2 regions of the Dysgonomonas sp. GY75 genome follow, and region 1 is predicted to be linked to the other one. Evidence: riboswitches for the same ligand, from Rfam matches in the RefSeq annotation. Region 1 holds a riboswitch; the other holds the start of a gene.

Evidence for each region. Region 1 has a riboswitch for thiamine pyrophosphate ahead of IR083_RS05950 (TonB-dependent receptor). Riboswitches for the same ligand answer to the same signal wherever they lie in the genome.
Region 2: it holds a riboswitch for thiamine pyrophosphate, as region 1 does, so the genes downstream of both, thiM (hydroxyethylthiazole kinase) here and IR083_RS05950 (TonB-dependent receptor) in region 1, are expected to answer to the same signal.

What each region holds. Positions count from the first base shown of each region.
Region 1 covers NZ_JADCLQ010000012.1:130,570-146,883, reverse strand. Annotated here, with positions in the region: gene IR083_RS05970 (ATP-dependent Clp protease ATP-binding subunit) at 1-1,501, shown strand, start outside; gene IR083_RS05965 (hypothetical protein) at 1,576-2,178, opposite strand; gene IR083_RS05960 (DEAD/DEAH box helicase) at 2,210-5,569, opposite strand; gene IR083_RS05955 (hypothetical protein) at 5,576-6,121, opposite strand; TPP riboswitch at 6,276-6,372, shown strand; gene IR083_RS05950 (TonB-dependent receptor) at 6,486-8,714, shown strand; gene pnuC (nicotinamide riboside transporter PnuC) at 8,787-9,383, shown strand; gene IR083_RS05940 (glycosyltransferase) at 9,491-10,555, shown strand; gene IR083_RS05935 (glycosyltransferase family 2 protein) at 10,552-11,616, shown strand; gene IR083_RS05930 (hypothetical protein) at 11,620-12,909, shown strand; gene IR083_RS05925 (nucleotidyltransferase family protein) at 13,003-13,698, shown strand; gene IR083_RS05920 (D-glycero-alpha-D-manno-heptose-1,7-bisphosphate 7-phosphatase) at 13,717-14,262, shown strand; gene IR083_RS05915 (dehydrogenase) at 14,277-15,305, shown strand; gene IR083_RS05910 (hypothetical protein) at 15,311-16,144, shown strand; gene IR083_RS05905 (MBOAT family O-acyltransferase) at 16,161-16,314, shown strand, end outside.
Region 2 covers NZ_JADCLQ010000030.1:69,410-85,723, forward strand. Annotated here, with positions in the region: gene IR083_RS11365 (cupin domain-containing protein) at 1-168, shown strand, start outside; gene IR083_RS11370 (linear amide C-N hydrolase) at 380-1,462, shown strand; gene pyk (pyruvate kinase) at 1,574-3,040, opposite strand; gene aroQ (type II 3-dehydroquinate dehydratase) at 3,089-3,517, opposite strand; gene IR083_RS11385 (PLP-dependent transferase) at 3,709-4,971, opposite strand; gene thiD (bifunctional hydroxymethylpyrimidine kinase/phosphomethylpyrimidine kinase) at 5,082-5,891, opposite strand; gene tenA (thiaminase II) at 5,975-6,628, opposite strand; gene thiE (thiamine phosphate synthase) at 6,631-7,269, opposite strand; gene thiM (hydroxyethylthiazole kinase) at 7,271-8,071, opposite strand; TPP riboswitch at 8,152-8,251, opposite strand; gene clpB (ATP-dependent chaperone ClpB) at 8,866-11,457, shown strand; gene IR083_RS11415 (S9 family peptidase) at 11,641-13,575, shown strand; gene IR083_RS11420 (hypothetical protein) at 13,644-13,868, opposite strand; gene IR083_RS11425 (GlsB/YeaQ/YmgE family stress response membrane protein) at 13,897-14,145, opposite strand; gene IR083_RS11430 (OmpA family protein) at 14,346-15,020, opposite strand; gene IR083_RS11435 (hypothetical protein) at 15,074-15,403, opposite strand; gene IR083_RS11440 (rhomboid family intramembrane serine protease) at 15,549-16,205, opposite strand.

The DNA.
Region 1 (16,314 bases):
AACTACGCTTGACGAATACCGTAAGAATATAGAAAAAGACGGAGCTCTTGAACGCCGTTTCCAGAAAGTGATGGTAGACCCTACTACCGCTGAGGAAACATTGCAGATATTGCATAATATCAAGGAGCGGTACGAAGAGCATCACAATGTGAAATATACGGAAGATGCACTCGCAGCCTGTGTGAAATTGACCGACAGATATATTACAGACCGTAACTTCCCGGATAAGGCTATTGATGCCCTGGACGAAGCGGGTTCCCGTATGCATATCGCAAACATACATGTTCCTAAGGAGATAGAAGATATTGAAAAGGAACTAAAGGATGTTGTGGAACAAAAAGGTGAAGCGGTGAAGGCTCAGAAATATGAACTGGCAGCCAGCTTCCGGGATACACAACGCCAGTTGATGGCTAAACTGGATGCGGCAGAAGCTGAATGGAAAGCTTCACTGAAAGAAAAACCGGAAACTGTAGATGCAGAGATGGTTTCTGAAGTAGTCTCCATGATGTCGGGGGTGCCTGTGCAACGTATTGGAGAGTCGGAAGGGGTTAAACTTGTAGGAATGCAGGACAGCTTGAAGGCCGCGGTAGTAGGACAGGACGAAGCTGTAAACAAGATTGTGAAAGCCATACAACGCAACCGTATAGGGCTGAAAGATCCTAATCGTCCGATAGGTTCGTTTATGTTCCTTGGGCCTACAGGGGTAGGGAAAACCCATCTGGCAAAGAAGATTGCAGAACAGTTGTTCGACTCTGCCGATGCCCTTATCCGTATCGACATGAGTGAATATATGGAAAAATTCAATGTATCGCGCTTGGTCGGAGCACCTCCGGGATATGTAGGATACGAAGAAGGTGGCCTATTGAGTGAAAAAGTGCGCCGTAAACCATATTCTGTGGTGTTACTGGATGAAATAGAGAAAGCTCACCCCGATGTGTATAATATCTTGTTGCAAGTGATGGACGAAGGTCATTTGACCGATAGCATGGGGCGTAAGATAGACTTTAAGAATACGATACTGATAATGACTTCCAATGTTGGTACACGCCAGTTGAAAGACTTTGGCGGAGGTATCGGGTTCAATAAACAGTCTGCCGCTAACCGTGAGTATTCGAGAAGTGTGCTTCAAAAAGCATTGAACAAGACTTTCTCCCCTGAGTTCCTGAACCGTGTGGATGATATCATCACATTCGACCAGCTGGACAAGTCTTCTATAGAAAAGATCATTGATATAGAGCTGAAAGGATTCTATAAACGTATGGCCGAACTTGGTTACACGATCGAGCTGACTCAGGAGGCAAAAGACTTCCTAGCCGATAAAGGTTATGATGTTCAATTCGGCGCCCGTCCGTTGAAGCGTGCTATCCAAAACTATGTGGAGGACGAAATAGCCGAACTGATACTCTCGGGTGCAGCCAAGGAAGGCAGCACTATATCCTTCGAAGTAGATAAAGAGAAGGATAAGTTGAAAGCTGTGGCTCATGAACTTGCGCAAGCTTAATCGTAAGATCATTATAATAAAAGAGGTGCTGATTGTAAAAGTCAGCACCTCTTTGTATCTTATTTTAAGGTCTTTTAGTTGAGGTTTCGTACATGCCTTAATAGCTCCTCTTTGATCACTGTAATCCCAAGACTGACAATCCGGTTCGCTTCTATGAAATCCTTATCATCATCCAGCTTTCGGTGTCTGCGAACAAAATCTTCGAGGCTATCGGCATCCGTATAGCCTTCAAATATCAAATCTTTAGCTTGTTTTGCAGCTTTTACTTTTGTTGCAATATCATTTAATGAGGGAATAAGGCTCAATGTCTCTAATGCTTTATCCAGCAGTTGATAATCGAGGGATATCCCGAAATCTTCGGCTTCTACGACCCGTAGCCATTGCAGGATATTACCGATATTCTCTTTAGTGACACCATCGATCGGCTGATAGTTTTTATCATAGATATCTTCTTTGATATTAGATACAGCCCTGTTGATATCGAATTTTTCAGCTTCGTAATATTCGGCGGCAGTCTGTTCATCACAGCCTGTTTGTTCACATATCTCTTTGATGGATTTGGCTTTGAACAGATAGACGCATTTTTCTACATCCCCGTCATTTGCTTTCAATAGCTGCAAGGCTTCATGCATCGGTACCGGGACTATTCTCCGTAATTCTTTTATTTTATTGGTCATTGCTTATTCTTTTTTAGACGAAATGTAGTTATCATGGATTGATAACCGACTTATTTACAATCTCCCTGTAGATTGGGCTCTGATTCAGGATATAATCATTCCCAATCATAAATAGTTGTTCACGAGCCCGGGTGAGAGCTACATTCAGTTTGCGGTCTACAGTACGCTCGCGGTTCAGATTACTAAAGAATCTCAGTTGGTATGGCTTGTTGAAACAAAAAGAAAGGATGATAATATCCCGCTGGCTACCCTGATAGCGCTCTACGGTATCTACCATAATGTTGTTCAGTTCCGGAATTTCTGTTTCTTCCAGTTTATGCTTTATCAGGGCAATCTGATTACGGTAGGGAGTTATTACACCTATGGTCTTCCGGGTGTCAAAAGCCATGTTGTTAAGTCTGTAAATCTCAAGTATTGCTTTTATTAAAGAGATAACAACATCTGCTTCCTGTTTGTTCAGCTTATCCGAATTGTTTGTGTTGTCTGTTTCTCTGACGGGGAGAAAGGCTACCCGTTTTGTTGCGATTAATGAATGTAATTTATCTGATCTGTCGTATGTTTGATATGCCAAAGGCTTGTATTGCCTGTCAGTAGCTGCATGTAGCATATTGTCATAGAAGCTTATATTGACAAGGGACGCAATATCTTCATGCATCCTTCCGTGATAGGTCAAGGTATCATATGCTTGTGTCCAGCCTTGTTTTTGGCAGATATGAAACAGCCGCTCGAATAAGGATTCGCGGCAATCGGATAGTTGAATGTCGTTTAATACGGCCTCTTCCACTTTCGACTTACTTTCATCCTGTAAAGTGATTGTAGACAATTGTTTATGGTCTCCTATCATAATGAATTTGTCGAATAGGGGTAGAAGTCCGATAATCTGTGGTTCCAGTATTTGAGATGCCTCGTCTATGATAGCAATATTAAACCTTTTCAAGTCGAATAGTTCTGGCTTCCCGGTAATAGACGCAAGGGTACCAACAAAAATACGAGTATTATCTATGGTTTGGAGCAACTCTTTTCTACTGTCGGCCTGATGGGAGATATTTTGCAGCAGGCGATGACGGTAACCTTCACCGCACGAGAGTTCCGAACCTATACGGATATATTTGTCACACTCGTCTTCATTTTCGCTAAATGCCTGACAGATGGAGGCGCATAATTCATCCACAGCGCGATTGGTATATGCTATTACAAGGATATTTGTATTTTTCAAGGCATATAAGCATTCTATCAGTTGCCGGGCAAAAATAGATGTTTTGCCGGTTCCCGGAGGTCCTACAATCAGAAAATAATCTTCCGCAGCCAACGCTTTATCTATGATGTTCTTCTGTTTTGCCTCTTTTGTGGCATCCGTCGTTAATTCATACAGGGTGGATGAGAGCGGTTCCCGCAAGCCAAGTAATAACTCTTTTTTGTCATTGGGAGCGGACAGAAAGGCATACAGGCTCTTGTACATGGCGTTATAACTATGGTCTAGCTTGTCATGTTCCACAGCCCAGTATTTGTATCGGGAGAAGAAGTTGCGGTTTCGTTGTTTATATCTGAATCTCAAGACTACATGATATGAAGAGATCTCTACTACAGTACCTTTCAATATCTGATTTGTCAGTACTGATTCTTCACTTTTGTGGCGGGGGTAAAGAATACATATTTCTCCTTCACGGAAATTGACACACTCATCTTTGTCCCTGCTGAAGCGGATAATCATATCCCGGCCGGAATCGTCGATATCTTCTATTTCAAGATTGGCAATGAGGTCTAGAGAGTCTTGCCGTTCTTCAAAAGAAGTATTCCATAAGGCGGATACACTCATGGATGTATTATAGCCTTCGTCCCCAGTCTTTTGAAGATATAGCTCTCTGGTGATGAACCTGATATAGCGATAGAAATATATCCTCTCTAATGGAGTAGCCTTATCTATTACTTTTTCTAACTCTGCCAACTTGTCTATAAAAAACTGGGGGACACGTCTGTAATTATCCAGATTAAAAAGATTTCGGAACACTTTCTCTGCATGTTGCGTATCGCCGATATATAAATCATGCTCGGTAGCTACAATGAGATTCCGCACATTTATAATTTCTTTTTCCAGTTGCTGGTAGATCGCGGCAAAGCGAATGTTCTCTCCTGCATTTTCAGCCGAGGAATAAAGAATAGTAGGATATATATGTCGTGCATCCTTCTCGAATACACTTTGTATCATCAGGCGATAGATAGCCGTTTGTGTCTCATGATTGGGCGCTATTTTGGTCACGTCTTCGCGAGGATAAGGAGGTTTCCCCGATTTCAGTTCGATTATGCGATCTATACCCGTTTCGTCATTTGATAGCTGAAGTAAATCGAGCCGACCCTGAAACCCGTATTTCTCACAAAAGAAAGATGGCTCAAGCGTACAGGATGACGCATCGAATCCGTTTGCAGGCATATCGTTCAACACTACACGTTTTATGTTTTCGAACTGGCTCCGGGCTTTGACCATAAACTCTTTGAAAGCACCGTTATCGCTAATTTCTTTACATGCTGCATATTCGAATGGCATGGAACGGAATGATTTCATGAATATTTCTTCGAATGACAGGCTATCGGCATCCCCGGCATAAATGAGTTCATCCAAAAAGAAGTTGGCAAGATTCCCCAATAGTATGTAATGAGTGTTTGCATTGGGTTCGAATTTACGGCGGAAATAGTGCAGATATGAACTGCCATATGATTGAAAGCACTCTGCCATTGCCGAAGCATCTATCAGATAATCGGGTTCGAGTACAAACATTTTAGGAATATAGACTCCCGCATCGTCTGTTTTTACATCGATCAGGTTGAGCTGCGCGCCAATCCAAAGGCGTTCAATGGTTTCATTGAATATATTATTAACCGGAGAGACGTTGTATCTCACTATTAAACTCTTTCCGATAAGGCTTTCGGACTGGCATATAAGAAGTTCGTTTTCGGTATCTATTTCCAATACCTGTACACGTATCTTGTTGGATAAATCGTGCGGCACAGGTTCATAATCGAAAACAGTATCTTCCACATAGTTGAAATCCTGTTTTTCGCCTTCTATATATAAAAGGAAATTTTCCAGACCTTCCTTTGCTTGCTGATACTGGCCGGGAGATACCAGGTTCTTATTGTTTTGCTGCAGGAAAGATGCTTTTATGCGTATATTCTGCAACTGCCATTCCAATGATTTTGGCAATTCATATTTTTGACTGATAAAGACAAGGCGGGAGAATAAAGAGGGAAACTGCAAAGATTCACCGGCGGTGATATCCTTGCAGCCTCTCTCAAGTATCCGTTTCAGACGGATATATTTATTTCTTAATGATAGGTCGGAGCTATCTATTTGTTGTATTTCGGAGAGATAGTCAGATTGAATGAAACCGGACATGTTGGATTATCTTCGAACGGTAACATCAAGTGAGCTATCCAGATATATTTCCATTTCTACATTTCCGATACCTACTCCTTGATAGTTTGTAATATATCCATCCACAACAATATTGATCCGTCCATCTCTATAAAATTTGTACATAACATCATTCATAAAATTATAAAATTCACGATCGTTAGAAGTGTTAAATACAATCTTTTCATAGTCTTTATATACTTCTATGTCAGAGGCATAAAGGAAATCACCTACGCCCTGAACACTGATGTATAGATCCCGGATAACATCTCCTTCTCGTATATCTCCTGTAATTGTAAGAGTAGTACCCCTATATTCCATGCCTATAATATCGCCATAGCCTAAATCAGGTAGATCGCGGAACGAATAACTTCCTCCACCATTACTGGCAAAATAACCTTTATTATTTGATGTTGATAAAAAATCGCAGTACAATCCACTTCTAACTAGATAGTCATCATCGCTTTCACATGACGAGAAAGAAACCAACGCTACAATAGAAAATAGAACCGCAATAAAAATATTCTTCTTCATGTTTTTTAAGTTTTATGTTACAAAGGTACTTAATTTTATCTAATACTATATATGACTAGGAAAATCCCGTTTTGTAACATTGGAAATCCTAGTTATAGAAAAATTTTATAATAGGTAAACACTTATTTATTAAAATGGTTTAATTATCTTTGTCTCGAAATCTTAGGGGTGCCTTAAAATTACAGGCTGAGATCACACCCATTAAACCTGATCCGGGTAATGCCGGCGTAGGGAAAGAAGATGCTATTGCGCACGTGCATATTCTTAAATTCCGGGAAATCATCTTATTAAACCCCTTTTTTGTTTAACGTCAAAGTATGAAACAAGAGTGATTGTCTTATGCTTATAAAAATTTAGTATGTAAATGAAAAAGGTATTTTTAGCTTTTGCTGCTTTTGTAATAACTGGAGCAGGAGCTGTTTATTCACAACAACAGGCGGATAGCCTTAAACTCATAAAACTGGAGGAGGTTGTCGTATCTGCCACCCGGGTAAGCCGGGGAGCACCTATCTCGTATTCAGATTTGGGAGAAGTGGAAATTAAAAAGGACAATGCCGCAAAGAACATTCCTTTTATATTACAATCCTTACCATCGGTAGTCTCATATACCGAAGGCGGAACAGCCGTAGGAAACACGGCGCTTCGTATCAGAGGTACGGATGCGAGCCGTATAAATGTGACATTGAACGGTATGCCGCTAAATAATCCGGAAAGCCAGGAGGTATATTGGGTTAATCTGCCGGACTTGTCTAACTCATTGCAAAGCATGCAGGTGCAGCGGGGAGTGGGCACATCGACAAACGGCACGGCCTCTTTTGGAGCCAGTATCTCTATGCAGACAGCCGGAGGAAAGGGAAATAAAGCCTATGCCGACCTGTCATCTGCCTATGGGCAATACAATACTTTATTGCTGACAGGCGCAGCCGGAACAGGTATCATGAAAAGCGGACTGTCGCTCGATGCCCGCTATTCGTATATCAGGAGTGACGGATATATCCGCAACGGAAAGGTAGACCATAAGAATATATATGCGGCGTTGTCACACTATTCCGATAAACAACTGATTCGTCTTATTTATATGAATGGTATTCAGCATACGGGTATTACATGGGAAGGTATAAGCCCTGATACGCTAAAAATTAACAGACGCTACAATCCTGCCGGAAAATATAAAGATGATAATGGCAGAACCCAATATTATGATAATGAAACGGATAATTATTATTCTAATATCGGGCAGTTGATTTATACCCGTTATCTGACAAACAGGCTGACTCTGAATGTAAACCTGAGTTATAATAATGGTTACGGCTATTACGAGAATTATAAAGTGGATGAGGCTTTTGCAGATTACGGACTAGGAAAACAAATTGTAGGAGGGACGACTTATGAGAGTTCGGATCTTACATTGCGTAAACTGATGCAAAATGACTTCTATGTAGGCGGTTTCAATCTGGATTATAAAGCGGGTAAGCTGGGCATTACGGCCGGAGCAATGTACAGCTACTATGATGGATCGCATTATGGTAGACTATTGTGGGTAAAGCATAATGAGGATATCCCGGAAGGGTATAACTGGAATCGGAATACAGCCGTGAAACAGGACATGAACGCCTTTCTTAAAATGGAATACCGCCCGGTAGATAACTTGTCGCTATTCGCAGAGGTACAAGAAAGGTATATAGATTATCGCATGAATGGATTGGATGATGATCTGATGGATTTGACCAATAAGAATTATTATAATTTTATAAATCCGAAAGGAGGTCTTTCGTTCCGGTTCAGTAACTATAATGAGATCTACGGATCATTCGGCATTTCAAATAGGGAACCATTACGGGCTGACCTGAAAGAATCACTGAAAGGCGGAGGTTCGCGAAGTATTGCTCCCGAAAGGTTATATGATTATGAGTTAGGTTATAAGTATGCTAATTCGATAGTTTCGTTCAGTGCCAATTTTTACTATATGGACTATAAAGACCAGTTGGTGCAAACCGGAAAGCTGAATGATATCGGTTATAAGTTGCAGGAAAATGTACCTGACAGTTATCGTACAGGCATAGAATTATCATTGGCTTATACCCCTACCGAATGGTTGCGTTTGGATGGGAACCTGACATTGAGCCGTAATAAGATAAAGAATTATACGGTTTATTACGATCTGTATGATAATCAGAATGACTGGAATCAGGTAGGACAAGTTTCGGAATTCCATAAATCAACCGATATTTCATTCTCTCCGAATACGGTAGGTAGCCTCGGCGTTACATTCAAACCATTCGAGAAAGAAGATTTTACGCTGTCTTTTATCAATAAATATGTTGGTCGTATGTATTATGATAACACTTCGAACGCCGATAATCGTTTATCCGATTATTTTGTAACCGATATGGTGGCTTCATATACACTGGATGCCCCTAAAATTGGTAAATTTGACCTTCAGTTCTTTATCAATAATCTGGCAAGTATCAAATATAGTGCGAACGCATGGGTATATACCGCCCGTTTCAAAGATGGAAGCGAATCGGTTGACCGTGGATTATATCCTCAGGCAGGAGCGAACCTGCTGGGAAAAATAAGATACCGTTTCTGATAGAAATGTAATAATAACGGCGGAGTATCTCATAGCCATACCGAGATGCTCCGCTAATTTTGGAAAATAACGATGGATATAATTCTTTCTTTTGTAGAAAATAACTGGGTAAGCATAACCGGCGCAATTATAGGGCTGGTTTTCCTATATCTGGAATACAAGGCAAATGTATGGATGTGGGCGGCAAGTATCGTTATGGCTGCATTCTATATCTATATATTCTATAAGACGGGCTTGTATGCCAGTATGGGGATTTATATCTATTTTTTTCTGGCCTCAGTCTATGGATGGATAGTATGGATCATGCGTAACAGGGACAAAGATTCGGGAGCGGAGATTATTACCCATGTCGGGAAACGATTTATTATTCCCATTATCTTAGGAGTGATAATTATTTCGTTGTTGATTTATCTTATTCTGATACAATTTAGCCACAACCCGTCCTTTGTTACTATCGGGGATGCCCTTACCACATCGCTCAATATTGTCGCGTTGTGGATGATCTCCCGTAAGTGGGCCGAGCAGTGGTTGCTCGTAATACCTGCGAATGCTGTATCAGGCATATTATTATTCGTACAACAAGATATTATGTCCGGTATATTATTTTTCATCTTCTTTATCGTTTCTATTTTTGGATATATCAATTGGCGAAAGATGATTGTCAGATAATTAAGGATTTTAAAATAAACTAAAGAAAATATATAAAAGTCATATTTTTCTCAATAATAGATTATTCCTATTATCTTTACAATTCAAAATTGTAGGCAAAGCATTAAATGAAGATTTTCCAGATCATAACAGTTTCAGAATATGGGGGAGCGCAGACGATTGTGGCAAATCTGGTTAAAACTTTGAGTTCCGAACACGAACTATTTGTTTTATATGGAGGAGATGGTGAAGCGTGGAACGCTTTAGGAAATAATTTTACAAAAATAAAATTAAACAATCATCGCAAAGAGGTATCGATAAGAGATATAAGTCTGCTCTTCAAACTTTATTATTATAGATTCAAATATAATCCCGATGTAATACATCTTCATTCCTCGAAGATGGGTGTATTGGGACGTATTGTCTTCAGTCGTAAAAAAACAGTATATACGGTTCATGGATTTGACTCGATACGGAAAGCGTTTAATCGTTTTTTGGTTGTCGAACGTTTTCTCAAAAACAGTGTATATCGAATAATAGGGGTCAGCCAATACGACGTAGATAGTATGCGTGAGGAAGGTATCTATAAGAATGTAGAATGTATATACAATGGCGTTACGGACCAGTATCTGGAGCAAATTGAAATAAAGGACCGGATTACGACAGAACTGGACAGATTGAAATCATCCTATTCTAAAATAGTAATGTGCATATCCCGTATCTCAAAACAAAAGAAATTTGACCTTTTCCTTGATATAGCGAAACAAATGCCGCAATATGCCTTTGTGTGGATTGGAAATAAAACAGATATGAATGACGTTCCTTCCAATGTCTTTTGCTTGGGTGAGGCACATCTGGCATGCTCCTACCTGAAATATGCAGATTTGTTTATACTGCCGTCCAACTATGAAGGATTACCCATGTCCCTGTTAGAGGCATTGGCTTTCGGAGTTCCGGTGGTTGCTTCGGCCGTAGGAGGTATAACAGAGGTCCTTGACGGTAAAAATGGATTTGCTGTAGATAATGATGTAAATCTCTTTACAGAAAAGATAGAATACATCTTTTCGGATGAAAATATAAAAAAAAGCATGTCAATACATGCAAGACAATCATATCTTGCTAACTTTACAATCGAAAAAATGGTAGACGGATATAAATCCGTCTTTAACGCAATCCTTGCAAATAAAAGATGAACAAGCCTCTGGTCTCGGTATTGATGCCTTGTTACAATGTGGAGAAGTATGTGGAAGAATCGATGAACTCGATTTTGAATCAGACATATACCGATTTGCAGATTGTAGCAATTAATGATTGTTCTACTGACAATACCGGCCGGATATTACATGAACTGGCAAAAAAAGATTCCCGGATAACGGTCGTGGAAAATGAAGAAAATCTGAAACTTATAAAAACACTGAATAAAGGAATCAGCCTTTGTAAAGGTGAATACATCGCCCGCATGGACGCGGATGATATAGCTTTGCCTACCCGTATAGAGAAGGAGGTCGCATTCCTGGAGAGAAATAAAGAACATGATATTGTCAGTACACTTTTTTATGCTTTCAGAACAGAGAATGCCGGTAAACGGGATTTGCATCACAGCCCTCTGAAAGATGAAGAATTAAGGGCATATTTGCTGTTTAAATCGGGAATTTGCCATCCGGCTGTAATGATCCGAAAACGCTTGTTCACAGAATTAGGACTGAGTTTCGAGCCTGAGTATCTTCATGTCGAAGATTATGCTTTATGGTCTAAAGCTATGTATAAAACGAAACTTGCTAATATTGGAGAACCTCTTCTTTTGTACCGTGTTCACCAACATCAGGTGTCGTCATTAAATGAAGAATTACAGACAGATAATAAGAAAAAAGTTTTTAAAATCCATTGTTTCCGTCTAGGCTTACCTACAGACGATGATTTTCTGGAAATATATTCATCCGTAGCTGAATGTGTACCTCTGCATTCATCTTTCAGGTATTTAGACCAATGTGAAGAGTTTATGCTCTCATTAATTCGGGTAAACAGGGATAACCCATTTTGTGATGCGGCATATCTTGAACGCATGCTATCAGTTCACTGGCTCCGGTTATGTGCAAACTCGCGTCTGGGATTGAAGGTGCTGCGCAGGTTGAAAGAGTCTCCATTGTATAAGGAAGAGAATTATACCTCAAGAGATTTTGCTATTCTTTACACAAAGTGTACTTTTAAACTCAAATATAGAAAGTCGCTTATTTACAAATTTGTATTCAGGTAATATATGTCCAAGCTAAAGCAGATTATACCGATGTTTTTGCCGTTGATACTGATGTTTTACTTCATATATCCGCAGGCACTTGACGTACGGGGGTCTTCCTTTATTCTCTTATCCGGGGTATTGGGGCTGGGGCTATACACTTATCATAACTTTCCATTCAGGGAGGTGATATATGTAATAGCCGGCTTGCTTGTGATGCTTTTTATATTTTACACTTCGGGGTGGCTGAATAATATGAGTGACCCTTATACATTTGGTTATATCAGAAGTCAGATCGCATGGTTCTTTTCGGCATATCTGGTTATTTTCTCCATATATAAGATACATAAGAAACCCTCATTCAACACAGTTCTACTGTATATTGCCGCAGCTATAGGATTGCAGGCACTGATCACATTCGGAATGAATCAGAGCGATGCTATACATGATTTTTTCTTTTCTATACAGATGCAGGCCGAATATACAGAAGATGTTATGGAAGAAGGAGGAAGTCAACGGCTTATGGGGTATGGTATCGCCTTCTTTGGGGCAGGGGTTATAAGCGGGATAGGACTTATTGTAATTTCCTATCTGCTAATGAGGCTGAAATTAAACAGTATAGGTTTTATTACATTAGCCATGCTATATGTCTTTACCTTCTATATCGGTCTGTTTATGGCTCGTACAACAGTTATCGGGGCTGCTGTTGGCTTGGCCGTCATCGGAATTTTATACCTATGGGATAATAAATCGGAGAGAAAGCAGGCGAAGATATTTCTGATTTCTTCCATTTTTATGATGGCAGGAGGATATATTTTTGCGATGTTTTATTTCCCGCATTTTTCTGATTGGGCTTTTGAGCTGTTTACAAACTTTATAAGAACAGGTAAACTGGAAACCCGCTCGTCTAACGGATTGGAGGAAATGTTTCTGATTCCGAAAGATTTGGATACTCTTATTTTCGGTTCCGGAAGAATGTCTTTCTTTGGAACAGATGTCGGATACTCGCGAATGCTCTTCTGGGTAGGGGTTCCAGGGACTATTTATTTTTATTGTTTTGCAATGTTCGTAACCCGGCTTTATTTAACTAAAGACTGGGCCGTAAACCTGATGTCGGCGGCGATAATTGTCTATTCATTAGGATTGAATGTGAAAGGATGGGTCGATCTAAATCTGATTATATATCTGTTCTTCTTTTATTTCATGTTCTATAAATACTATATCTATATACCAAGCCGTAATATAGGAACGAGGACCCTGGCTAGCTTCAGAAATGAAAAGAAAATAAGAAGCAGGAAATCGACCATATCATAAGTAGCTGAAAGCAAAAAAGAGATTTAGTCACAACTAACCGTGGCTCTTATATATAAAAGGAATAAACAGGTCAGAGACCTTAATTAAAAAATAATGAAAGAGTGTATTATTTTGGCAGGAGGCTTTGGTACACGTTTGCAGTCTGTTGTGAGCGATGTACCTAAATGTATGGCCGAAGTTGCCGGAAAACCATTTTTACAATACTTATTTGATTATGCAGCTAATGAGAAATTCGATCATCTGATATTGTCATTAGGATATAAATCTGATATTGTTATCAATTGGCTTGAAACACAAAACAGGCCTTTCGAAATTTCATATGCAGTAGAAGAATATCCTTTAGGTACAGGCGGGGCTATAAAGCTGGCATTCGGAAAAGTAAAAGGAGAAGAAGCCTTCGTTATAAACGGTGATACATTTTTCGATATCGACTCCGGTCTGTTTTTGGATTTCCATAGAAGTCATGGAGCTGATCTGTCGGTTGCCCTTAAGCCAATGGCCGACTTTGATAGATACGGTTCGGTTGAACTGGATGATAATGAGCGTATTGTCTGTTTTAATGAAAAGCAGTACAAGAAAGAGGGGTTGATTAACGGAGGTGTATATATAGTGGCAAAGAATCTGTTTACCAGATTACCTTTGCCTGAAAAATTTTCTTTTGAAAAAGATATAATGGAGTCGCACATCGGCGATATAAATATATATGGTTGTTCGCAAGATAACTACTTTATAGATATAGGAATACCTTCCGATTTCGAAAAAGCGAATGTGGATTTTTCGAAGAAATAGGAGAGGTGAAAAAGAAAAATGAATAATTTGAAGAAATATAAATACCTTTTCTTAGACAGAGATGGTGTAATCAATGTGGAACGTCCCGGTGATTATGTAAAAAACACATCTGAGTTTGTCTTCGAAAAAGATTCATTAAAGGCAATAGCGTTGTTATCTCAGGCTTTTGCTTATATATTTATTGTAACAAACCAAAGAGGAGTGGGGCGAAATGTAATGTCCCTGTCCGATCTGGAACATGTACATAGTCATATGTTACATGAGATAGAAAAATGCGGAGGCAGTATTACCGGTATATACTTTTGTACCGATTTGGATTCTGCGGCTATAAACCGAAAACCAAATGTAGGTATGGCTTTCCAGGTCCAGCGGGATTATCCTGTAGTTGATTTTGCCCAATCAATAATGGTAGGTAACAGCAAATCAGATATTGAGTTTGGTAATAAGCTGGGGATGTTAACTGTATTGGTAGGTGATAAATATAAAAAAGAACATAAAATATATGAGACTGTAAATGCTTATTACGAAAATCTATATAAGTTTGCAGTTAATTTTACAAAATAATAAAAAATCCGGCCATGATTGTAAGAAGTAAGGCGCCTTTCAGATTGGGATTAGCAGGCGGGGGAACGGATGTTTCTCCATATTCGGATCTGTATGGCGGCTGCATACTGAATGCTACTATTAGTTTGTATGCATACGCTAATATAGAGCCACGTAATGATAATAAAATTGTATTTCGTATACCTCAGAATGATGAGGAATATGTGTTCGATTCAGCTTTGGAACTTCCCATATTGAATGATAAGGCGGATCTGATGAAAGGTATTTACAACAGGGTAGTGAAAGATTTTATATGTAAACCACTATCTTTTACTCTTACTTGTGCTTTGGAGGTCCCTTTTGGATCGGGACTGGGAACTTCTTCAACGTTAGCTGTCGCCATATTAGGGGCCTATGCAGAATGGCTTACATTGCCTTTGGGCGAATATGATCTGGCGTATCTGGCATATCTTATCGAACGTGCCGACCTTAAACAGGCCGGAGGAAAGCAGGACCAGTATGCCGCCGCATTCGGAGGATTCAATTTTATGGAGTTCTACTCTGATGATAAGGTTATTGTAAACCCGTTGCGGATACGTAACGAGACAATAAATGAATTATCAAATAATATGTTGCTTTATTATACCAACACAGGCCGTAATTCGGGTGATATAATAGAAAAACAGCAAAAGAATGTAAAAGAACAAAAGGCAAAGTCGATAGAGGCGATGCATCAGATAAAAAATCAGGCATATGAGATAAAAGAGGCCGTTCTTAAAAATAATCTTGACGAAATAGGACATATTCTGCATCGTGGGTGGACATATAAGAAGGAGATGGCAGATGGTATATCGACCCCATTGTTTGAAGAGATATATAATACGGCTATAAACGCCGGTTCGTCGGGCGGAAAGATATCCGGTGCAGGCGGAGGTGGTTATGTCTTTTTCTATTGTCCGGGTAATACACGGTTTGCAGTGTCTAAGGCCTTGGAGAGCCTTGGGGGAAGAGTACAGCAGTATTCTTTTACTAAAAAAGGATTGGAAACCTGGCACACAAAATAAACAGAATGAAGCTGGCTGTTCTTATACGTGTTTATGATAGAATCGAGGATTTGAAATATAATCTTCAGATTATTTCCGATACATGGAAAGAGAATGATTATTATATTATAGTTGTAAGTAACGGGAAGAAAAACGGATACAATATTTTACCCGAATCTATTCCTCATATAGATAAGCTGGTAATACTCGAAGAAAACGCAGGGCACAGGAAAGGTAACTCCCAACTGCTGATGGAAGGGGCGAAGTATATCCCCGAGGATTGTAAATATACGCTGATACTGGAGGCCGATACATGGGTTTATGGGGATAGCATCCAGTCTAAATATACGAAATTGCTGTCGGAGAAGACTGATGCGGTATGGGCCAGCGCCGACTGGTATGATAAGTATTATGCCTTGGCGACAGACTTTGCAATTATAGAAACGAAATATATAAAAGATAACCCCGGAATATTTGATTTTGAGCTTTTTCCGGAATGTCATATCACAAACTTTTTACGAGATACAAATGTTAGATTTATATGGATAAGAGAAAATATGCCGGTGCATGTACCCAGCTATATTCGATACAGCTATCCATATGTACCCAATATAAAAGAAGGACGTTTTTATGTATTCCCAAAATCCAGAACAGTGACTCATCATATCGAGTTCTTGAAAGGTGGGATGGAGCAAAAGAAACGTTATTTTAATATTCTGGCCGATACGGATTATTTTCCGCAGGTGAAATCCGGAAATAAGGCTTGGAGCCGCTTTAAAATGAATTTCTGGATAGGACTGAGCAAGTGTTTTGTAAAACGTAGCTGGTACAGTAAAAAAACATACAAAATTATAGAGTAAGCGATTTTTCTTATTTATGATATTTTCCACATATATATTCACTCTTGTCTTTTTGCCGGCAGTATTGATTCTTTATTTCGGCATGTCACGTTATGTATCCCGGAAGATACAGCATTTACTTCTTATATTCGCATCATTAGTATTTTACGGGTACAACCATATTTCTTATG
Region 2 (16,314 bases), on a different contig from region 1:
ATATTTTATGTAGAAGGTAAAAAAGTAAGCGTAAAAGATCAGCAAGGTATACTGATAGAACCTATGATGAAACATTATATTGCAAATGAAACATCCGAGCCTATCGACTTCCTGTTAGTGTCTCAGCCAGACAATGACACAACGAACGACCGAACCGATCTCGAATAAAAACATAAAAAAAGGATGCCTCATTAAGCATCCTTTTTTATTCCGGATACTCCATTCATAATCAGAAAACTACCTCTGGTACAAACCGCCTCATACCCCTTCCTGATAATAGCATGTATATCATGAAAATAACTTACTGACTATTGAACTTATCATCCACGGCATTTGTTAATTTTATATATATTATTTGTTAATCATAAAAACAACTAACATGAAATCAAAACTATCTGCTACACTGCTGGCGATTGCCATTTCATTTATTTATCCACTTCCAACAGAATCATGTACCGGTATAACTTTGAAAAGCAAGGGAGGAACCACCATTGTTGCACGCACTATAGAATGGGGTGGAAGTAATCTGAACAGCCAGTATGTTATTGTACCCAGAGGGTATACCAAACAATCATATATCGCCGGAGGAATTGGCGGCATGTCTTTTACGTCCCGTTATGGATATGTGGGACTGGCTGTGGAACAAAAGGATTTTGTAGCCGAAGGCTTAAATGAAATGGGACTTTCGGCCGGACTATTCTATTTTCCAAATTACGGAAAGTATGAAAACTATGATACTGCAAAAAAAGAAAAGAGCATAGCTGACCTACAACTCGTATCCTGGCTGCTAGGTGAATGTAAAACAGTAGACGAAGTAAAAGAAGCGGTAAAAAAAGTATGCATTATGAGTATTGACCCACGAGCCTCAACTATCCACTGGAGATTTACCGATACATCGGGGCGTCAACTTGTACTTGAAGTTATAAATGGTACCCCCCTGTTTTACGAGAATAAGCTGGGAGTCCTTACAAATTCTCCGGGTTTCGAATGGCATATGACGAATCTCAATAATTATGTTAACCTATTTACGGGTACAGCACCTACAAAACAACTGGGGAACACAGAATTAGTATCTTTTGGTGCAGGAAGCGGCTTTCTGGGTATACCCGGAGATATAACGTCTCCATCCCGGTTTGTCCGTGCGGCTTTTTATCAGACTTCAGCACCACAACAAGAGAGCCCTCTGGCAACTGTTCTTCAGTGTTTTCAGATATTAAATAATTTTGATATACCGATAGGAATAGAGTTTCCAATAGGAGAAGTGCCCTCCGATATACCTAGCGCTACACAATGGACTTCAGCTACCGACATGGAGCACCGCATTATTTACTTCCGCACTATGTATAACAGTGCTATCAGAAGTATCGACCTGAACACTATTGATTTTTCCAATATCCAATATAAAGCAGTGCCAATGGATATCATAATGCAACAACCTGTAGATGTAATAAATATAAATTAGAAAACGAATATAAAATAAAAAAGGATGCTTATCTAAGCATCCTTTTTCTATTTTCGTAAAGTGATAAATCAAAACTTATTTTCATAACGTATCACTTACAACTCTTACACCTTAGTCTACAGGTACCTCAAAAGCATCACCTGCATCTACTACACGGCCAACGCCATTGATTTCAAGGAAAGATGTTCCTTTGCCTTCTCCGAATGAACCACTAAGGTAAGCAACCTGATCGTCTTTCTTAACCAGCCCTTTGTCTAGCATAGAGTTAAGAGCCTTCAGGAAATATTGCTTATGCTGGTGAGTTGTAAATCCTGTCGATTCCTGATAACTTGCCTGTATTCCGTAGCATACTGAAAGTTGACGGGCAACTTCGTTACTACAGCAAACAGCATAAACAGGACACTTACTGCGGAATGCTGCAATTGTACGAGCTGTACGCCCAGTATAGCTATCTGTGATAATAGCAGCCAGACCCAGTTGAGTTGCAGCTTTCACAGCTTGTTTTGCAAGGAATGATGTAGTATCATATTCCTCATCTTTAAACGGAACAGGAATAACTTTTTCGTCCAGTTTAGATTGCTCTGTAGTAGCACAAATCTGTGCCATTGTACGAACAGCTTCCAATGGATATTTACCGTAAGCTGTTTCACCACTCAACATCACAGCATCAGTTCCGTAGTATACCGCATTCGCGATATCTGTTACTTCGGCGCGTGTAGGACGTGGATTCTCGATCATTGTGTGCAACATCTGAGTTGCTACGATAACCGGTTTCTTGTATTCGATAGACTTACGGATAAGCAAACGCTGGATTGCCGGAATTTTTTCCTGTGGTACTTCAATACCAAGGTCTCCACGCGCAACCATCACACCGTATGCTGTTTCGAAAATTTCGTCGATATTGTCAACACCTTCCTGATTTTCGATTTTAGCGATAATCTTGATAGGGCTGTTATATTCGTCAAGGATTTTCTGTACATCCAAAACGTCTTGTTTGTTTCTTACGAATGAGTGAGCGATGAAATCCGCTTTATTTTCGATCGCGATCTCGATACTTCTTTTATCTTTTGCTGTGATAGAAGGAAGATTTACGCTAACACCCGGTATGTTTACACTCTTACGGTTACCGATAGTTCCATCATTCTGGATTTCGCATAGCAGGTAATCAGCTGTTTTGTCAATAACTTTCATTGCAGTTTCACCATCATCAACGAGAAGCGTGCTACCTACAGGCACATCCTGTACGATACTTGGATAAGAAACACCAATTTGCTCTTGTGTGGAAAGGAAATTCAAATCTCCGACAACTTTAACTTTATCGCCTGTTTTTACAATGATTTTTTCTCCTGACGCATTTTTAGCTGTACGTATTTCCGGACCTTTAGTATCCATCATGATACCAATGTAAGGAGATACTGCGCGTACATTTGTCATTACTTGAATAAAGCCTTCTTCTGTCATGTGGGCTGAATTCATTCTAACAACGTTGATTCCTGCGTCATACAACGACTTGATGAAATCAACATCACAACGCATGTCTGAAATTGTAGCTACAATTTTCGTTTTCTTCTGAGTCATAAATGCAATTTAATTAATGTATATAGTTCTTTTTTTATTCTAATCTTCTCAGGCCTTTTTTGTCTTTCGAAAAAAGTCTATTGCAAGTTCGTATGAAAATAGCCCCAAGCCGACTACTGATCCTTTGCATGCTGCCGCAATCATTGATTTGTGCCGGAATTCTTCCCGTGTGTGGATATTGGATATATGCACCTCCACGACTGGCGTATTCACAGCTTTGATAGCATCATGAAGGGCAACAGATGTATGCGTATAGGCTCCTGCATTTAAGACGATTCCATCAAATGAAAAACCCATCTCATGTATTTTATCAATCAGCGCTCCTTCGTGATTAGATTGGAAATATGATAGTTCGCAGTCCGTATAGGTTTGTTGCAACTGGGAGAAGTATGTTTCGAAAGAAGTATTCCCGTAAACATCCGGTTCCCTTTTACCCAACAAATTCAAATTTGGCCCGTTTATTATCAGTATCTTCATTTTTATCAGCTATTTAGCGCCGAATTCAGCTATTTTGTTTGTTTAGAGGACAAAAGTACTACTTTTCTTTGAAAGAAGTAACTAATATTTTACAATTAATGTAAATTAATGAACGTTTTTAATAGTGGAAGCAGTAGTAAAATTTATTTTGATTATACTGCCTCACCCAAAACATCTGATACGATTGGATATTAATTCAAATCATTCAGTGCCTGTATTATATCAGCCTGCAAATCTGAGATATCTTCCAATCCGACAGACAGACGCATCAGATTATCTTCTATTCCCATCACTACTTTCAGTTCAGGCGAAAATGTCCCATAGATTGTGGACTCGGGATGAATTATCAATGTTTTATTATCAAACAAGTTTGTTGCACGACGGATAACCTGTAGCCTGTCCATAAATTTATAGCACGCCTTTTTGCTCTCCAGGCTGAAAGTGAGCATAGCGCCGGGATTACCACGAAATAGCGTATCTGATATTTTTTTATAAGGAGAGCTTTCCAATTTTGGATAACCCACTTTTACAACTTCTTTCCGGCTAGCAAGGAATTGTGCCAGTTCGTATGCCGAAGCAGACATTCTTTCGTAACGCAACTGCAACGATTCCATTCCCAACGCCTGCAAGTAAGAAGCCTCGGGATCCATAGCCGCACCTATATTACGTGCAATCTCACGTTTCAGTTTGAATGAGAACTGCGATGTTCCGTCTTGACGGGCTACTGTAGCCAATCGCTTATTCTCTGCCCAATTGAAAGTACCATAGTCGAGAATAGCACCACCAATTGTAGTTGCACCGCCTGATATATATTTCGTAGTCGATACCACTTCGATATCCACTCCGGCTTTGCGGGCATCGAAACCACACCACGGAATGATAGTAGTATCTACAATCATCGGCACATTACCCACCTTCAACACCTTCGATATTTCGGGCAGATTGGCTATTTCCAAATGGGGATTTGTTATCAATTCACAGAAGAAAGCACAGGTATTTTCATCAATCGCCGAGGCTATTTCTTCAATATTATCTGTATTCACAAAACGCACTTCAACTCCGAAAGCCGCAAGCGTAAACTTAAACAACGAAAAAGTATTTCCAAACAGGTGTGGAGAAGTCACAATATTGCTTCCCGCATAAGCTATTGTAAGAAATGTATTGGATATAGCTGCCATACCGGAAGCTACCACCATTACATTTTCAGCACCCGATGCTGCCTTTATTTTACGTTCAAAATTCTCAACCGAAGGGTTCGTTATCCGGGTATAGGTATGGGATGCCACCTCCTCTTTATACTGGAATGCGGCGGCAATACTTTCCGAATCGGAAAATTCGAAGGCTGCATTACGGTATATAGGCATCGCTATAGCACCGTGTACATCCTGTTTATTAAACTTTTCGCTGATAATGCGGGTAGAAAATTTCTTGTTTTGAGAGTCGTTTTGAGCCATCAGTTTATGACATTTGAAAATTAAAGTTCAAAGGTAAAAAAGACTTATGGAATATTCATTACAATGTGATGAAATATAATCCTAAATACCATAAATATGGCAGACACTTTCTATTCCCAGAAATCGAAGAAATGATGCACAGGGCCGTGCCCCTTCCCTATTTCATATCCGGCACCGATAGTGATAGCTTTATTCATATAATCTTTAGCCTGTCTTATAGCATCGTTAAGAGGCAGTCTATGTGCGAGATACGCAGCTATGGCAGAAGAGAATGTACAACCCGTCCCATGCGTATTTTTTGTATGGATACGTTGCGAACTCAGTTCTATTATTTCATCGGTTTCGGCGTTATAGAATACATCGGTCAGTTTATCCTCGGTCAGATGTCCTGCTTTCAGCAGTACGGATACTTTGTTCCCAAACGAAAGATCTTTAATAACTTTTGGCAACTCCTCCTGACTTCGAATCTTTTTGCCCAACAATATCTCGGCTTCGGGAATATTCGGGGTTATAACCCTGACAAAAGGGATGAGCTCGCTTTTCAATGTTTCAATCGCCTCATCCTGCAAGAGTTTATCACCGGATGTGGCAACCATCACAGGGTCGAGGACAATGTTCTTTATATTATATCGTGACAACGTATCCTTTACAGCCAGTATAAGCTCCGAAGAATGGAGCATTCCGATCTTTATCGCATCGGCGCCGATATCATCCAACACCGATTTTATCTGTCCCGATACAAACGGAACGGGGATAGGATGCACATCCGTTACACCTATTGTATTTTCATCTACTACGGCCACAATGACCGTTGCTCCGTAGCAACCGCAGGCCGAAAAAGTTTTCAGGTCGGCCTGTATCCCTGCTCCCCCGCTGGGATCACTTCCCGCAATGGTAAGTGCTGTTTTATAGTGTTTCATATTTTAATTGAAAGTTGAAAGTTGAGAATTGAAAACGGAATACAATAACTTTCAATTTTCCATTCTCAACTTTCCATTATATACTATACCGCCCATTTTTCCAATCGCCATGCGCTATCCCAGAATATCCATTCCATTCTGGAACACATGACATATGCATCGGTCATCGCCTGCTGTTGTTGCAGGGTACATTTATCTGCAAGTTCGTCGCAAATGGAAATGGCAGTTTTTACCGACAGTTCGAATTCTTCGCCGCCATATGTATTTATCCATTCCTGATAAGGGTTTTCACCTGTTACCTGATGTTCGAGAATATAATCTCCCACCTCTTTGTAAATCCAGAAGCAAGGCAATACAGCCGCAGCAATTACCTCCACAGGAGCGCTTGCCAGTTGCCTCAAAAGAAATGAAGTATATAATAAACAACCCGGAGATGGTTCAGGTTTGGATGTGGAAGATATTTTACTGACAAAAGTTTCGTGCAATGCTTTTTCTACCGCTATACTATCTCCGGCAAAGTGGATAAAAGCCTCTATATGCTCGGGGTTACTGAGCTTTGAAGCTATTCCGGTCAATACCTTGCCATATTCGGCAAGATATAGGGCATCCTGCTGAATGTAGAAGATGAATTTTTCCCTGTCGAGCGTACCATCTATCAATCCCTGAATAAAGGGTTGTTCCAGTATTTTATTATATATCGGTTTTGCTGCGTTCCATGCCTGTTCACTCCATTTCATAGCTATCTATTTTTTGATTTGTTTATGATTTCTTTTAGCTGACGGGCAGATTGCTGCGGATCAGGAGCCGACATAATAGCCGATACCACCGATATTCCATCTGCACCTGCCTGTATTATATCCTGCGCATTCGTCAGGTTGATTCCTCCTATTCCCACACTGGGATGTCCGGATATGCGGGTTATTTCACCTATTCCCTCCAATCCTAAAGCTGGCGCTGTGTCTGTTTTAGTCTGCGTACCGAATACAGGCGAAATGCCTATATAGTCTACATCGAGATTATTAGCATCTATCGCATCTTGAATACTTTCAACAGAAAGGCCAATAATCTTATCTTTACCAAGTAGCTTGCGGGCAACTGAGTAGGGCATATCACTTTGTCCGATGTGTAGCCCTCCGGCATCGCAGGCCAATGCAATATCGAGCCTGTCGTTTATAATAAGTGGTACATTGTAAGATTTCAGTATGGATTTCAACTTCATTGCCAGATTATAAAAATCCAGCGTAGAAGCATCCTTTTCCCTCAGTTGTACCATCGTCACCCCACCTCTCACGGCTTCCTCTACAACCGTTTCCAATGGTCGTCCAAGCGAAAGCGAACGGTCTGTAACCAGATACAGGCTCAAATCGAATGCCGCCATCTTATTTTATTTGCTTTATAGTATCCTTTATTACCGCTTCATCCAGATTGTAAAGTTCGTCCAGAAAATTAACTTGTAAACTTCCGTTTCCAGAAGACTTGTGGGCGGCAATTTCTCCGGCAATACCCATAACAGCCATACCATGCGTAGCCGCTTCCAGCATATCACCATTGACTGCAGCAAAGGCTGCAACAACTGCCGTAGCCGTGCACCCCATACCCGTCACACGTGCCATCATCGGATGGCCATTCTCTACGGTGCAGGTATTCTCTCCATTGGTAATATAATCAGTCTGCCCACTGACAACTACCACTGCGCCTGTTTGCCTTGCCAGTGCCTTAGCAGGATCGAGAGCCGAATCAGAAGAATCGGTGCTATCGACACCTTTAGTCTGTACATTCGCATTCCATAAGGCCATTATTTCGGATGCATTCCCCCTTATAATGGAAGGCTTACACTCTTCAATTATCTGTTTGCACACTTTTGTCCTGTAAGTGGTTGCCCCTGCCCCTACCGGATCGAAAACGATCGGAGTATTTTTAGCCAGAGCGGTTTTACCCGCTATTAGCATAGCTTCCACCCACTGAGGTTCAAGAGTTCCGATATTTATTACTAATGCAGATGCTATACTCGCCATTTCGGCGACTTCTTCGAGCGAATGCGCCATAACAGGGGATGCCCCAACAGCCAGCAGCCCATTGGCAGTATTGTTCATCACCACATAATTTGTGATGTTATGAATTAAAGGGGACTTGCTTCTGACAATATTTAAATCCCTCACTAAATTTTGAATATCAATCATACCCAGATAATATTAAAAATAAAAAGCCGCTTCGAATAGTACGAAACGGCTTATAGATGTATGTTTATTATAACTAAAAATCTAAAACACGACCGTTTTCCTACGATGCCCATTACAGCACATCAGGTTCAAGGGTTTAATCTCAGCTCTTTCAGGAAAAGAACACCCCTAACAGTGACATGCAAACTTAACGAAAATTATTGGAGAAACAAGTCGTATTTTGAAAGAAGTTTATCTATGTATTTTGAAGTATACTAGTTATCGGTTTACTAGTTTACAAGAAAAAGAGTTCTTTGAAATAATTAATTAGCAAATTTGAAACATCGTTCAACGAAACAAAGTGTAGTTAAAATTAGCATATTAGCAAATAAGTGAAATAGTGTAACCTTTGTTACCTTTTAACAAGTAATAAGTTTTAAGTAATGAGTACAAAGTTGAAAGAACTGTATTTATGTTTACCCTAAAGTCTCTTGTGCGATAGCCTAAGCTAACGGCTGATAGCTATCAGCTAAAAGCTGAAATATGTGTTACCTTTGTTACCTTTTATTTTTAAACACGGAGAACCAGCGGTCGGCGGAGCCAAAAAGGAGTAGCACGGAGTTTTCAGAAGAGTGACAGGATGAAAAACATGTAAAAAGTGTCAAGTTTGTCAAGTTTTAGAGTCCCATTCGTGTTAGACTAAAAATGACGAATAAACTGACATTTTGTCAAAAATATCAGATTGGCAAATATTTTGAACAAGTGTAAACAGACAATAGTTATATAAAATACAAGCAAACAGAAAAACTAAACATATGAATTTCAATAATTTTACAATCAAATCTCAGGAGGCGATACAAAAAGCCATTGAGATAACAAAAGAAAAAGGCCAACAGTCTATAGAACCGGCACACATACTTATGGGAGTAATCATGACCGGGGAGAATGTCGTGAATTTCCTCTTTCAGAAACTGGGAGCAAATCCCGGTCATTTGACGAATATATTAAGCAAGGAGATCGATTCCCTTCCGAAGGTTTCGGGAGGAGGTGAAGCGTTCCTCAGCCGCGAAAGTAATGTTGCACTGGAAAAAGCTGCCGAATATGCAAAAAAGATGGGTGATCAGTATGTTTCCCTCGAGCATATATTGTTAGGTGTATTATCAGGCAAAAGCACGGCGGCGCAGATGCTCAAAGATGCAGGTATATCCGAAAAGGAACTGCAACCGGCCATCAATGAACTACGTAAAGGCACGAATGTAACCAGCCAGACTGCCGAAGATACTTATCAGTCACTGGAAAAATATGCTATAAACCTGACTCAAAGAGCCAAGGACGGAAAGCTGGACCCCGTTATCGGCCGCGATGATGAGATACGCCGTGTGTTGCAGATACTTAGCCGCCGCACCAAGAACAATCCTATACTGATAGGCGAACCGGGTACGGGTAAAACTGCTATTGCCGAGGGGCTTGCGCATCGTATTGTACGGGGTGATGTTCCTGAAAACCTGAAAAGCAAACAGATTTATTCTCTGGATATGGGCGCGCTGATTGCAGGGGCAAAATATAAAGGCGAATTTGAAGAACGGCTGAAATCTGTAGTGAATGAAGTTACCAAGTCGGAAGGAGAGATTATCTTATTTATCGACGAGATACATACATTGGTAGGCGCAGGTAAAAGTGAGGGAGCGATGGATGCAGCTAATATCCTTAAGCCGGCATTGGCAAGAGGAGAGTTACGTTCGATAGGCGCGACTACACTTGACGAATATCAGAAATATTTTGAAAAGGACAAGGCTTTGGAACGCCGTTTTCAGACTGTAATGGTGGATGAACCGAGCGAGGCCGATGCAATCTCCATCCTGCGGGGACTGAAAGAAAAATATGAAAATCACCATAAGGTGCGTATCAAAGACGAAGCTATTATTGCTGCTGTGCAACTGTCGAGCCGCTATATATCCGACCGCTTTTTGCCCGATAAGGCTATCGACCTGATGGACGAGGCTGCGGCAAAATTGCGTATGGAAGTGGATTCCGTACCGGAAGAACTGGACGAAAAGAGCCGTCGTATCAAACAACTCGAAATCGAACGTGAAGCTATACGCCGCGAGAATGACAAGCTGAAGGAACAAGAGCTATCGAAAGAAATAAGCCGGCTGAAAGATGAGGAAAAAGACCTGAAAGCCAAATGGCAATCGGAAAGAGAAGTTATCAATAAGATCCAGCAGAATAAGATAGAGATAGAAAATACCAAATTCGAAGCGGAAAAGGCCGAGCGCGAAGGCGATTACGGAAAGGTTGCCGAACTCCGTTACGGTAAATTGAAAGAATTGGAAGATGGTATAGGCAAACTGCAAGGACAACTGCATGAAATGCAGGGAAATCAGGCAATGATAAAAGAGGAAGTCGATTCATACGATATTGCTGATGTGGTTTCCCGCTGGACAGGCATCCCTGTCAACAAGATGCTGCAAAGCGAACGGGAGAAATTACTGAACCTCGAAGTGGAATTGCACAGGCGTGTCGTGGGGCAGGATGAAGCTATTTCTGCCGTATCGAATGCGATACGCCGTAGCCGTGCAGGACTGCAAGACCCCAAACGTCCCATAGGCTCGTTTATATTTCTGGGTACGACAGGTGTCGGTAAGACCGAGCTGGCGAAAGCCCTCGCCGAATTCCTGTTCGATGACGAGAATATGATGACCCGTATCGACATGAGCGAGTATCAGGAAAAATTCAGTGCTACCCGGCTTATCGGGGCACCTCCGGGATATGTCGGTTATGACGAAGGGGGACAATTGACTGAAGCTATCCGCCGTAAGCCGTATTCGGTAGTCTTATTCGATGAAATAGAAAAGGCGCATCCCGATGTTTTCAATATCTTATTGCAGGTATTGGACGACGGACGCCTGACCGATAATAAAGGGCGTGTGGTAAACTTCAAAAATACAATCATCATTATGACGTCCAATATGGGTTCTCCATTGATCCGGGAAAACTTTGCGGGAATAACACCAAAGAACCACAACGAAGTGGTGGAGAAAACCAAACGCGAAGTGTTGGATATGCTGAAAGTGAATATGCGTCCCGAATTCCTGAACCGTATCGATGAGACAGTTATGTTCGAACCATTAAATCTGGCACAGATAGAACAGGTTGTCCGCATACAGCTCGAAAGCATAGTAAAAATGCTGAAAGGCAACGGGGTGAAACTGGAATTTACAGAAGAAGCTATTGCCGGGATAGCGCAAATGGGTTATGATCCTGAATTCGGGGCACGTCCGGTGAAACGTGTTATACAGCGTACTGTACTGGATACACTATCGAGACAACTGCTCGCCGGAACAGTAGATAAGGAGAATCCCATCATAATAGATATGAAGGATGGGGAGTTGAGTTTCAATAACTAAAGATGTGGATATAAGAAATCCGGTTGATTTGCTAATCGACCGGATTTCTCCCATTTATGAGGAAATATATTGATTGCCTAAAAATCTAACGGAGCAACTTTTTTTAATAAAAAAAGTATTCTTGTGATTTTTTAATACATTTGTACGACAAGTACTTATAGTAGTAATAAAACCATTTAAACTATGAAAAGGAAATCATTCACATTAAGCATTATCACTTTATTTTGTTTAACACTTGGGCTGGCAACATCATGCAACAAGGCTCCGGTACCCGCTCCAATATTACCCTTAGAAGATTTTTTCAGAAACCCTGAAAAGGCTTCATATCAGATTTCTCCTGATGGAAAATACTTTTCTTATACCGCACCTTACGAAAAAAGGATGAATATCTATGTGCAGAAAATAGGGCAAGATTCAGCCGTAAGAATTACCTCGGAAACAGAGAGGGATATTGCCGGATATTTGTGGGGTAATAATAATCGCATCCTATTTCTGAAAGATACCGGAGGTGACGAAAATTATCAGCTTTATGGCGTTAATATAGACGGCAGTAATCCACTGCCACTTACTGCATTCGAAAAAGTGCGTACTCAAATCATTGACGACCTGCCTGAGATAGACAGTGAAGTCATTATCGGGCTGAATAAAAGAAATCCTCAGATATTCGATCCTTACCGTTTGAATATTGAGACCGGAGAGTTGACAATGCTCGCTGAAAATCCGGGAAATATTCAGGGATGGATGACAGACCATGACGGCAAACTGCGTGTCGCCACTGCTATTGATGGAGTAAATCAGAGCCTTCTGTACAGAGATAAAGAAGAGGACGCTTTCAAAGTCCTTATAACCACGAGTTTTAAAGAAACCCTCAATCCTTATTTCTTTACATCTGATAATCAGAAACTGTATGCAACATCGAATATAGGCAGGGACAAAGATGCATTGATCATATTCGATCCTCAGACAATGAAAGAAGATGAAAAGCTCTATGAAAATGATAAATACGATATATCCGGAGCATCATATTCTCTAAAGGACAAGAAGTTGCAGTTGGTTGCTTATCAGGGACATGATGGCATAAAACGTCATTTCTTTGATGATAAATTGAAGGGCATATACGATAAGATTTCCTCTAAGGTAGCAAACAGGCCGTTTGGCATTAATAGTCAGAACAAAGAAGAAAATATGCTGATTGTCCGCACGTACAATGACAAGACTCCGGGAGCTTATTATGTCTATGATGTGGAAAAAGACGTGTTGACACATATCGCCGATATTTACCCGTGGCTGGATGAAAACAACATGGCGACAATGAACTGTGTCACATATAAAACACGTGATGGTCTGGAAATAGAAGGATACCTGACACTCCCGAAAGGATATACCATGGAGACTGCGAAAAGCCTGCCTGTAGTGGTTAACCCGCATGGAGGCCCTTGGGCCCGTGACGGATGGGGATTCAATCCTGAGATACAGTTTCTGGCAAACAGGGGTTATGCCGTGTTCCAGATGAATTTCCGGGGTTCTACCGGATTCGGCAAGAAGTTCTGGGAAATATCATTTAAGCAATGGGGAAAAACAATGCAGGACGACATTACAGACGGTGTGGAATGGCTGAAGGCAAAAGGGATAGCCAATCCTGATAAAATAGCCATATACGGAGGAAGCTATGGAGGATACGCTACTTTAGCTGGCCTTACATTCACCCCCGATCTCTACACTTGCGGAGTGGACTATGTAGGTGTATCGAACCTATTCACATTCCTAAATACGATACCTCCATACTGGAAACCGATGTTGGATATGATGTATGAAATGGTAGGTGATCCGAAAAAGGACAGCCTTCTGTTAGCCGGTTCTTCTCCGGTATTTCATGTAGATAAGATAAAAGCTCCACTATTTATAGCGCAGGGTGCAAACGATCCGCGTGTAAATAAAGATGAATCGGACCAAATGGTGGCAGCTCTGAAAAAACGAGGAATAGAAACCGAATACATGGTAAAGGATAATGAAGGGCACGGATTTCATAACGAGGAGAACAGATTCGATTTCTATCGTGCTATGGAGAAATTCTTAGGAGAACACTTGAAAGAGAAACAGGAGGCAGAGATGAAATAACATCCTCTAGATATAATAAGAATGGGTAATGACTAAGCTACCCATTCTTATATTTTCTTATCTGTATATTATTTACTCTCTTTTCCGTTATTCAACTCATATTCAACACGGTCTTTGATGTATTCTACCTGATTCTTGCCTACATCGGCTACATTTTTCAGGTTGCGTTTTGCTTTGCTGGCAAATTTATTCATATCGTCACAAAAACCGTCTAATTTACCTTGCTTATACAGTCTGCTGACTGCGTAAATTGCTACAGCCCCCAAGGCTGCTCCTATCAATACTTTCTTCATAATTATTCTATTTTATCAATTAGTAATTCTATTCTTTCTTACGGCTAAACAGGGATATTATCCAAAGCAGCACAACGGCACCAATTGTGGACATAACCAGATTACCTATAATACCATTTACACCCAGACCGAGTAACGTAAATATCCATCCGCCGAGTAAACCTCCGACTACTCCGACTATGAGGTTAAGGATAAGACCAAAACCACTACCCTTCATTATTTTACCGGCGATAAATCCGGCTAATATACCTATTATGATTGACCATATAAATCCCATAATTTCTTATATTTACTTGTTAATATTGTGATATTTGAAATCTCCTGTAGTCTACTGCTTTTACCAAAGCGATCATTTATATAACATCCGGAATGTTAAAAAAGTTCGCCATTTCTTCTGCGCATATGAAATTCATCTATACAAAAAAGAAGACTGTTCGTCAAGAACAGCCTTCATTTCTATTGTTATTTACAAAGCTATTATTTACCTTGTTCAGCGTCTTTAATCATCTTCTCATTAGGAAGAATATAGATTTCAACACGGCGATTTTGGCTTCTTCCTGCAACAGTACTATTATCAGCAACAGGCTGGGTAGAACCGAAACCTTGAGATACCATACGGCTACCAGACACTCCTTTAGTTTGAAGGAAGTTATAAACCGATTGTGCACGTTTTTCAGACAATGGATTATTGATAGCATCAGAGCCTGTATTGTCTGTATGCCCATATATCTGAACATCTGTATCAGGATTATTATTCAAAGAAGTAGCAAAGCTTGTCAGTGCACTTTGGGAAGCAGAATTCAGTGTGCTTGAGTTAGTAGCAAACAAGATACCTGATTCGAAAGTAACTTTGATAGCTTGCCCGTCATTGATAGACTCAACCTGAGCACCATTGATCTGTTCCAATTCTTTCTTTTGTTTATCCATTTTGTTTCCGATAACAGCACCTGCAGTACCTCCGACTACAGCTCCGATACCGGCACCCCATGCAGCTCCTTTACCACCACCGATAATGGCTCCGATACCTGCGCCAAGAGCACCGCCTGCTCCTGCTCCTATACCACCGCCTTTTACTGTATCACTAGCTCCACAGCTAGAAAATATAACTGCGCAACTCATAAATATTGCTGCAAGAATTGAAAATTGTTTCATAATTGATAAAATTTTAATTATTATTTGTATACTTTTTGTTTGTGATATTTTCTCTATTCAAATATTCCTATTGAGTCGCAATAAGCAAGTTCACCCTGTATGATAAAGGCGATTTCATCTTCTGAGAAATTATTCACTTTGTCCTTCTTTGTATATTTCAGTACATAGGCGACAATTTCATCTTCATCGATATCTACAACCGATTCTTCATCGGTTTCATCATTCATAAATCCTTTTTCATCATAGAAGTCATACACAATATCGATGATATAATTTATCTCATCGTTCGTATACTTTCCTTTCATTTCCTGGGGAAGATAGTTCTGTATAAACTTTACCGCATCATCCTCGTCGTACTGTATAAGGTCTTTCTCGTTGCTCATTATTATTGCTTTTTACTTACAAAATATATGTATAATTTAATAACAAAGTAATAAGTGCTATGTTCAATGAACGAAATAGTTTTTACAGACCAAGACATTTCGATTTGCCATTCCGTTTGTGTTAAAATACATAGCAAATGTACAATTATTTCTTTCTTAAAACAAGATATGCCAAAACAATCAACGGAATTATCATTATTCCGATATATAATGTATGGATCTGAAGTATTACCGGCGCAAAAACTACTGCAAGGATAAGTCCTATGGCAGCACCTCCGAGATGGGCGTCATGTCCGATATTTCCTTGTCTTGTATGCATCCCGTATATGGAATAACCCAGATAGAGGATACCGAAAAGCCATCCTTTCATGGGAAGAATAAACATCACCCCAAGCGTCATATCCGGATATAAAGCTATGGCGGCAAACAAGATACCGACAACGCCGCCCGAAGCACCGATAGCACTATAATAATATTCTTTACGGTGAACCCACAAGGACAATAAGCCCCCTCCTATGATGGATAAGAAATAAATTGTCAGATACTGCCAGATACCCAGAGATTGTATGATCACACTGGAGAAAAAATACAAGGTCATCATATTAAAAATGAGATGCATATAATCGCCATGCAATGTTGCCGAAGTCAAGAGCCTGTCCCACTGCTTCGATTTTCCCAATATAGCCCCCACCTGAAATTTATACCGGTCGAAGAAGGCCATATCATTAAACCCCTTTATACTGGTAAGCACCGTAAGCACTATGATAATGATAGGTAGTATATCCGCAATATTGAATGCCATATATCGTCAATTTTAATAATCAGGGCAAAGGTATAAAAAAGAGCATTTAGTTGTTGATTTTGATTCCGAAAGATATAAATTTGATTTTTGTCATATAATATCTCAATAA